Regions from separate parts of the Mesorhizobium sp. ANAO-SY3R2 genome, predicted to be linked through region 1. Evidence: predicted binding sites of a transcription regulator. Region 1 holds the regulator's gene; each other region holds the start of a gene.

Evidence for each region. Region 1 encodes LexA, which represses DNA repair genes until DNA is damaged. Its sites were predicted from a motif close to TGTTCNNNNTGTGTTCNG; they were not measured.
Region 2: ABSY17_RS18280 (cytoplasmic protein) is a predicted target of LexA. The motif match lies at 830-847, and genes of this name have one in related genera.
Region 3: ABSY17_RS23590 (YifB family Mg chelatase-like AAA ATPase) is a predicted target of LexA. The motif match lies at 1,062-1,079, and genes of this name have one in related genera.
Region 4: recA (recombinase RecA) is a predicted target of LexA. The motif match lies at 1,204-1,221, and genes of this name have one in related genera.

Annotation. Positions count from the first base shown of each region.
Region 1 is NZ_CP159955.1:1,621,974-1,624,173, forward strand. Features, by position in the region: gene ABSY17_RS12585 (ComEC/Rec2 family competence protein) at 1-627, shown strand, start outside; gene lexA (transcriptional repressor LexA) at 621-1,337, opposite strand; gene glp (gephyrin-like molybdotransferase Glp) at 1,444-2,200, opposite strand, start outside.
Region 2 is NZ_CP159955.1:2,749,197-2,751,396, forward strand. Features, by position in the region: gene ABSY17_RS18270 (DUF6456 domain-containing protein) at 1-341, opposite strand, end outside; gene ABSY17_RS18275 (helix-turn-helix domain-containing protein) at 349-771, opposite strand; gene ABSY17_RS18280 (cytoplasmic protein) at 989-1,345, shown strand; gene ABSY17_RS18285 (MucR family transcriptional regulator) at 1,363-1,788, opposite strand.
Region 3 is NZ_CP159955.1:3,911,856-3,914,055, reverse strand. Features, by position in the region: gene ABSY17_RS23590 (YifB family Mg chelatase-like AAA ATPase) at 1-973, opposite strand, end outside; gene gshB (glutathione synthase) at 1,176-2,117, opposite strand.
Region 4 is NZ_CP159955.1:2,258,174-2,260,373, forward strand. Features, by position in the region: gene recA (recombinase RecA) at 58-1,146, opposite strand; gene ABSY17_RS15945 (hypothetical protein) at 1,270-1,392, shown strand; gene ABSY17_RS15950 (carbohydrate kinase family protein) at 1,429-2,200, shown strand, end outside.

The DNA.
Region 1 (2,200 bases):
ACGCTGCCCTTTGCCACGACACCCGATGTGCTGGTCTCAGAGGACGGTCGGCTGATTGGGGTGAGGACAGGCACCGGGCAACTGGCTGTCAACCGCCCACGGCCGAGCCAGTTCACACTCGACAACTGGAAGCGAGTCCTGGGATCGGAAGATGTGGTGGGGCCCCGGCGCACCGATCCGGGCAGCAACAACCTGTCCAAAACCGACCCGGCCTTTGTCTGTGGACACGGCCTGTGCCTGTCAGAACTTGCGCCACGCATCCGGATCGCTCACGCGGAAAACGTGGCCTCAGCGAGGCGTGCTTGTGCCGAGGCCGCCCTTGTCGTTGTGGCCGACGCCACGGCAAGGGATGTTTGTCCTGGTTCGGATGCCGAAATCATAACCACCCGCCAATTGGCGCGGCTCGGGAGTGCCGCGATATTCGTGCAGCAGGCCTCGACAGGCCGGAACCCGAAGCTTGAGATCCTCCATGCCGTGAACGAGCCCTACCGCCCATGGCATGTGCAACGCCAGTTCTCCCGAGAGGCAAGAGGCTTGCCTCCCTATCAGCGCGAAGACCCAGGAAGGCGCAAGCTGGCTTCCGCAAACCAGGCTCTGCTGCCTACGCAAGCGGCTGTCAATCAATAGCGGCGGATCAGCCCGACCAGCTTGCCCTGAACCTTGACCCTGTCAGGCCCGAAGATGCGGGTCTCATAAGCCGGGTTTGCGGCCTCGAGTGCAATCGAAGCGCCCTTGCGCCGGAAGCGCTTGAGTGTGGCTTCCTCGTCGTCGACAAGCGCCACGATGATTTCGCCGGGATTTGCGGTGTTCGCATTGCGGATGATGACCGTGTCGCCGTCGAAGATGCCGGCCTCGATCATCGAGTCGCCCTTGACCTCGAGCGCGTAGTGCTCGCCGCCCATGATCATGTCCGGCGGCACCGAGATCGAGTGCGTCTTGTGCTGGATGGCGTCGATCGGCACGCCGGCCGCGATACGCCCCATCACCGGGATTGCCACTGCCGAACCCGCATCGTCGTCGTTTCCGGCTGAAAGCGAGCGCGACGGCTCGGGCTTGCGGCCAAGGCTGCCTTCAATGACGCTGGGCGAGAACTTGCGCGCCGCGTTGAGGCCGGGTGCGATCGAATCGGGCAGGCGCAATACTTCGAGCGCGCGCGCCCGGTTGGGCAGGCGCCTGATGAAGCCGCGTTCTTCGAGCGCGGTGATCAGCCGATGGATGCCCGACTTGGAGGCGAGGTCGAGCGCCTCCTTCATCTCGTCGAAGGACGGAGGGATGCCCGTCTCTTTAAGCCGCTCATGGATGAACAGCAGAAGCTCGTGTTGTTTGCGCGTCAGCATGGCCACCCCCGAGGGAATCGAAAGAAAAACAAACCCGGAACAAACGCTATATGTTCCAGTTGTGTTCTGCAACTGTTTATATTTGGTGAAGGGCGAGGCGCTATGTTCAGCGCAGCATCAGTACGCTGCAGGCACTGCCAGGTTCGGCCGCCGGTACGAAAGGTTCGCGGATGATGACGCAATTGGCGTCGGCGAGCGTCCGCAGCATCGACGAATCCTGCACCGCGAATGGCGTCGCGACCAAGCCGTCCGGGGTATCGCGGGCTGTCGCCCGGACATAATCCCGGCGCTGATCGTTGGCGCTCATCGGTCGGTCCAGAACAGCCTGCCTGATATCGGGTGCATAGCTCCGGCCTGCGAGTTGTGCCAGCAGCGGCTTGAGGAAGATATGCGAGCAGATCAGGCTGGCGACCGGGTTGCCGGGCAGGCCGATGCAACGCGTGTCGCCGAGGCGACCGAACATCAGCGGCTTGCCGGGGCGCATGGCGATCTTCCAGAAATCCAGCTCCATGCCAAGGCCGGAGAGCACTTCATGGACCAGGTCGTGGTCGCCGACTGACGCGCCGCCAAGGGTTACGATGACGTCCGGCCGCGCCTCCAGCGCCTTGGCGACGAGGGCTGCGATGGCATCCTTGCGGTCCGCGGCGATTCCAAGGTCGAGTACGCGCGCTCCGACCGACCGCGCGATCGCGGCGACCCCATAGGCGTTGGAGGCGATGATCTGATCGGGACCGGGGTTGCTCCCGGGCGGCAAAAGCTCGTCGCCCGTCGCTATGATGGCGACCAGCGGGGCGCTGGTGACCTCGACTTGCGCGTGGTTGGCGGCAGCGATGAGCGACAGGGCGGCCGGGTCGAGCAGCCGT
Region 2 (2,200 bases), 1.1 Mb from region 1:
GGTGATTCCGACAGATTGATCAGCGCGGCGTACTGGCCGACATCGGCATCAACAATGATGGCTTCAAGTTCGCGATGCTGGTCCTGAAAAGCATTTTTGCCGATCGCCTCGCGTCGAGCCTTTGACTTCCCATCCGAAGAAAGCATCAGTGCCTGGCCCCGGCGCACAACGAACCCCTCGCGTTCCAGCGCCGCAAGCGTGTCTGTACCAACGGCGATCCGGGCGCCCTTGCCATTTTCGACCACCACCTTGCCGCTGCCAGCAGCCGGACTGCATTCGGCAGCCCCCTTGGCCAGCAGGTCGAGCACGCGCAGCCGCTCCTTCTCCATTGCCGGATCCATGCTCACCTCACCCCTCCAACTTGTCTCGGAAGGCAGCGATAGCCACCCGCTCCGCCAACGCCACAATCCGGTCGAAGTCGGTGTCGTCGCGCAGGTCCTCAACCGTGTGGCACGCGTAAAGCACCGTGGTCCTGTCGCGCCCGAAACCGCGGCCGACCTCGCTCATGTTGAAGCGAAACACGACATGGGCGACATACATGGCAATCTGCCGAAGACGGCAGATATCGTTGCCGGTCCGGCCGAGCCGACGAAGCTCCTTGCTGGGAACACCAAACAGCGCGGCCATCAGGTCGATCACCGCATCGCATCGCTCCACGACCTCGTCGCGACGCCTTTCCGCAATGAGGTCCTTGGCCGTGCGATCTATCTCGGCTGCGGCCTCGCGCGCGGCATCCTGCCGTTTCACCAATATTGCCGATGTCGTTCCCACCAATCCCGTTCCCCTCCAGAAATAGGAATAAGTTCTTATATCCGGAAGGCCGCAGGGTGTGAACAAAAAATGAACAAACATACACCAAGGAAATCGCCAACAAACTGGTTTCATTGGATTATTAATTTCATCGAACGGAAATTTCCGCCCAGTTTCTCCCCACCTCCGAAAGTGGCCGCATCATCGCGTGATCGAAGTCACATCAGGCAGGTACGCGATGCGGGAATTTTCCAGGGAAATCGCCGAATTCAGGCAGAACAAGCTCAACGAACTGACGGATGCGCGCCAAAGGGCTGCCTTGCAGCTCTGTTGCGGGATCGAGCTTTCGGATGCATTGGCAGATCAGCCCGCACAGACCATGGCCTTGCTGAAGCGGCTCGAACGGGCAATCGAACGGGAAAGGCTCAGAGGTGTCAACCGCCACTGGAGCTACGACCTCAACCGGCATATCGCCCTCAAGCAGGTGCGTGACCGGCTGAAGGGCGTGTTCCCCGATGACCAGCGGCATCTGTCCCTGCGGCCGCGCCGACAGCGCCGGAAAAGCAAAACGGCGCCCGAAGGCGCCGCTGGATAGTCAATTCGCAAAGATCGTTACTTGGCCTTGCGCTTGCGCCCCAGGCCCATCTGCTTGGCCAACTGCGAACGGGCGGCCGCGTAGTTTGGCGCGACCATAGGATAGCCGGCGTCAAGGCCCCACTTCTCGCGATACTGGTCGGGCGTCATGTTGTAATGCGTCATCAGATGGCGCTTGAGCGATTTGAACTTTTTGCCGTCTTCAAGGCAGATGATGTAGTCGTCATGCACCGACCGCTTGGGATTGACGGCGGGCTTCTGCTTGTCGGCCGGAGGTGCCTCAACGACATTGCCAACACGGCCAAGAGCTGCGTGGACATCGGCGATCAGCCCCGGGAGTTCTCCCACCGGGACCGGATTGTTGCTGACATAGGCTGCCACCACGTCGGCGGTCAGTTCGATCAGCGTCTCATTATTTGCTGCAGGCGTTTCAGAAGTATCCATGTGGTTCAGGCCCCAATGTGACTGGTTGTTTCTTTGCCCGATGTTGCGATCGGGGTGCGGCGCGTTCTTTTATCGCCATTGGCCTATGCGATTCGCGCTCTGTCACTTTAATGAGCCTGTCTCCATATCAAGTCAATTCACTATTCTTTGTCAATCAAAGAAATGGCTTCATCACTTCTCTAACAAATGGGCCTTCTTGATGGGGCTAGGGCATTCAATCCAGATCAATTCACACAACGCCGCTAGTTCTCATGCCAGGTCATTATTGGCATTAGGTTACCGAAGGGAAATTGTTCTTTGTTCAATCAGGCGTTTAAGCCTAATCGTTCGTGAACGAGCCTTGCCATATCGCTTAAGCCGCCGAATAAGACACCTTGGCAAGGACAAGGCAGCCGAGCAGTTCGCCAACATC
Region 3 (2,200 bases), 2.0 Mb from region 1:
TCATGCAGTCGCCGGTTTCCAGCGGCTGGCGCAGCGAATCGAGCACCTGCGGGGTGAATTCCGGGAATTCGTCGAGGAACAGCACGCCGTGATGGGCCAGCGAGACCTCGCCCGGCCGCGCCCTGAGCCCGCCGCCGATCATCGCCGCCATCGAGGCCGAATGATGCGGCGCGCGAAACGGCCGCCGGTCGGTGAGCTTGCCCTCGGCCAGTTCGCCGGCCACCGAGGCGATCATCGAGACTTCGAGCAGTTCCTTGGGTGACAAGGGTGGCAGGATCGACGGCAGGCGTGCCGCCAGCATCGATTTTCCCGAGCCCGGCGGCCCGACGAACAACAGGTTATGGCCGCCGGCGGCGGCCACTTCGAGCGCTCGCTTGGCGCTTTCCTGGCCCTTGATGTCGGCGAGGTCGGGCAGGTCGCGCGCCGGCGCACGGATGCCGGCCTCGGGCCGCGACAACACCTGGGTGCCGCGAAAATGGTTGGCGATGGCAATCAGGCTGCGCGGCGCCAGGATGTCGATGTCGGCACCCGCCCATGCCGCCTCGGAACCACAAGCCGACGGGCAGATCAGCCCCCTGCCCTCGGTGTTCGCCGCGATTGCCGCTGGCAGCGCGCCGGCGACCGCCGCGATCGTGCCGTCGAGCGAGAGCTCGCCAAGCACGACATAGCTGGCCAGCGCGTCGCCGGGCACGGCACCAAGCGCAGCCATCAGGCCGAGCGCGATGGGAAGGTCGTAATGGCTGCCCTCCTTCGGCAAGTCGGCGGGGGCGAGGTTGACCGTTACCTTCTTGGCCGGCATCGACAGACCCGAGGCGTGCAGTGCCGCCTGCACCCGCTCGCGGCTTTCGGCCACCGCCTTGTCGGGCAGGCCGACGATCTGCATGCCGACCTTGCCGGGCGCCACCATCACCTGCACGTCGACGGGAACCGCCTCGATGCCCTGGAACGCAACCGTGCGCACGCGCGAAACCATGCTGCCCCCTCCGCGGAATGCTGCCCCTGTTCCGCGCGATATGGTCGAGTGACCTCGCGCAAGACAAGCACAGATTGCAAAGTTGCGCAAGAACAATCCAGGAACAGATGTGCTCCGGCGCGTTGCGCTGTCGTTTGGTAGTCCAGCAGCAGGCAGAGAAGAGGCCGGGCGCTCTTACGTCGGCACGCCGCGAGCGGGCCGGTCAGGCCCGCTTCCGCTCCACCGCGTCCCAAAACAGGGCAGCGATGTCGGCGCCGCCGAACTTCTTGACCTCGCGGATGCCGGTCGGCGAGGTCACGTTGATCTCGGTCATGTAGTCGCCGATGACGTCGATGCCCACGAGGATGAAGCCGCGCTCGCGCAGCGAGGGGCCGATTGCCGCGCAGATCTCGCGCTCGCGCGCCGTCAACTCGGTCTTCTCGGCGCGGCCGCCGACATGCATGTTGGAGCGCGAATCGTGTTCGGCCGGGACGCGGTTGATGGCGCCGACCGGCTCGCCGTCGATCAGGATGATGCGCTTGTCGCCCTTGCGCACGTCCTTGAGGTAGCGCTGGACGATGTAGGGCTCGCGGAACATCTGGCCGAACATTTCCAAGAGCGAGGCGAGGTTGCGGTCGGCCTCGTGCAGATGGAAGATGCCAGCACCACCATTGCCGTAGAGCGGCTTTACGATGATGTCGCCGAATTCCCTGCGGAAGGCGGCGACCTCCTGCGGATCCTTGGTGATCAGCGTTTCCGGCATCAGGTCGGAGAATTCGGTGACGAAGATCTTTTCGGGGCTGTTGCGCACCCAGGCAGGGTCGTTGACGACCAGCGTCTTGGGATGGATGCGCTCGAGGATGTGGGTGGTGGTGATGTAGTTCATGTCGAAGGGCGGATCCTGGCGCAACAGGATCACGTCCATTTCCGACAGGTCGGTGCGAACAGGCTCGCCGAGGGTGAAATGGTCGCCCTTGACGTCGCGCACCTCGAGCGTCTCGATGCGGGCGAAAACCTTGCCGTCGCGCAGGGACAGCCGGTCGGGTGTGTAGTGGTAGAGCTCATGGCCGCGGCGCTGCGCCTCCAGCGACAGCGCAAACGACGTGTCGCCGGCGATCGAGATGGTTGCGATGTGGTCCATCTGGACGGCGATCTTGAGCGGCATGGAGGTCTCCGGCGCGGCTGGTCGTGGGGCAATTCGCGCAACCGGGCGGCCGGTCGCGCGCTGTGGTGACGAGGATGTAGCGA
Region 4 (2,200 bases), 640 kb from region 1:
TCCGAATTTCATTTTGCCGGCACTGCCGCGCGCCCCGCAGACAGGGGGCGAACACGGCTACATCGCGCCGGCTTCGTCGTCGCCGTCATCCTCGCGCGAGCCATTCTCGAGGAACTTCTCGGCGATCAGACCGGCATTCTGGCGCAGCAGCGTTTCGATCTCGCGCGCCGCGTCGGGATTGTTGCGCAGGAACGTCTTGGCGTTCTCGCGCCCCTGCCCAAGGCGCTGCGAATTGTACGAGAACCACGCGCCGGACTTCTCCACCACGCCCGCCTTGACGCCGAGGTCGACGAGCTCGCCGGTCTTGGACACGCCCTCGCCATACATGATGTCGAACTCGACCTGCTTGAAGGGCGGGGCCAGCTTGTTCTTGACCACCTTGACGCGGGTCTGGTTGCCGACGACCTCGTCGCGGTCCTTGACCGAGCCGATACGGCGGATGTCGAGGCGGACCGAGGCGTAGAACTTGAGCGCGTTGCCACCCGTCGTGGTCTCGGGCGAACCGTACATGACGCCGATCTTCATGCGGATCTGGTTGATGAAGATGACCATGGTGTTGGAACGCGAGATCGAGGCGGTCAGCTTGCGGAGCGCCTGGCTCATCAGGCGCGCCTGCAGGCCGGGCAGCGACTCGCCCATCTCGCCTTCGATTTCGGCGCGCGGCGTAAGTGCTGCCACGGAGTCGACGACCAGCACGTCGATGGCGCCCGAGCGCACCAGCGTATCGCAGATTTCCAGCGCCTGCTCGCCAGTGTCGGGCTGCGAGATCAGCAGGTTCTCGAGATCGACGCCCAGCTTGCGGGCATAGACAGGGTCGAGTGCATGTTCTGCGTCGACGAAGGCGCAGATGCCACCCTTTTTCTGGGCTTCGGCGACGGTGTGCAGGGCAAGCGTCGTCTTGCCCGAGCTTTCCGGCCCATAGATCTCGATGATGCGGCCGCGCGGCAGACCGCCGACGCCAAGCGCGATATCGAGGCCGAGCGAACCGGTGGAGACGGTGCCGATCTCGACAACCTGCTCATTGGCGCCCAGCCGCATGATCGAGCCCTTGCCGAAGGCGCGTTCGATTTGCGACAGCGCCGCGTCCAGAGCCTTAGATTTATCCACCGAATTATCCTCTACGAGCCGCAACGAATTCTGCGCCATGATACATCACCCCCTAGTGATCAATGAAGGCCGGTAGTGCCGGTGCCGATAGAAATTTGTATCTGTTTTGTTCTCATTTTGCAAGAGCCATTAATATACTGATATCAAAAGAGAAAGCTGACCGTGTTCTATTTTCGTTTCGATCTCGCGCGTGATCCGATGTCGCATGCGGCCGGAACATTTGCCGTCCAGAAGCCGGCCTGGCTGCGATTCGCCCAGGTTGCCGCCCGCACCGGCGGGCACTAAGTTCGACGCCTTGAACGCCCTTTGGACAATTCACTGATGAACTCACCCAGAATTCTCGCCGTCGGCGGCGCGCATGTGGATCGCCGCGGGCGGATGACCGCGCCGTTCGTGCCGGGCGCTTCTGTTCCGGGCGCAATGAGCGAGGATGTCGGCGGCGGTGTATTCAACGCATTGCGTTGTGCGGTGCGCCGGGGCGCTGTCGGTTCGCTGATGTCGGTGCGCGGAGGCGATGCGGCGGGTGAGGCCGTTGCTGCAGCAATCTCTGCCAACGGCATTACCGACCTGTCGGCCGTCTTCCTCGACCGCGCGACGCCGAGCTATACCGCACTGCTCGACAGCGAAGGCGACGTTGTGGCGGCACTGGCCGACATGGGGCTCTACGAGCTTGCCTTTGCCAAGCAGATGAGGCGCGCCAAGGCTCGCGAGGCGGTATCGGAAGCGGACGCCGTGCTCTGCGACGCCAACCTGCCCGAAACAGCCCTCGTCCGACTGGCCGAGATTGTCGGCACCATCCCGCTGTTTGCCATCGCGATTTCGCCGGCCAAGGCGGTGCGACTGAGGCCGATCCTGGGCAAGCTGTCCTGCCTGTTCATGAACCGGCGCGAGGCTGCCGTGCTTGCCGGCAGCAGCGCCGATGCGCCCGCCGAGCAATTGGTGCAGGGCCTGCGCGCCGCCGGTCTACGGCGCGGCGTCATTACTGCCGGCGGCAGCGCGGCATTTGCTTTTGAAGGCGTCGGGTTTACCGTTCTCCGGCCCCCTGTACCGCGCCGAGTTGCTGACGTGACTGGTGCGGGGGATGCCCTGGCGG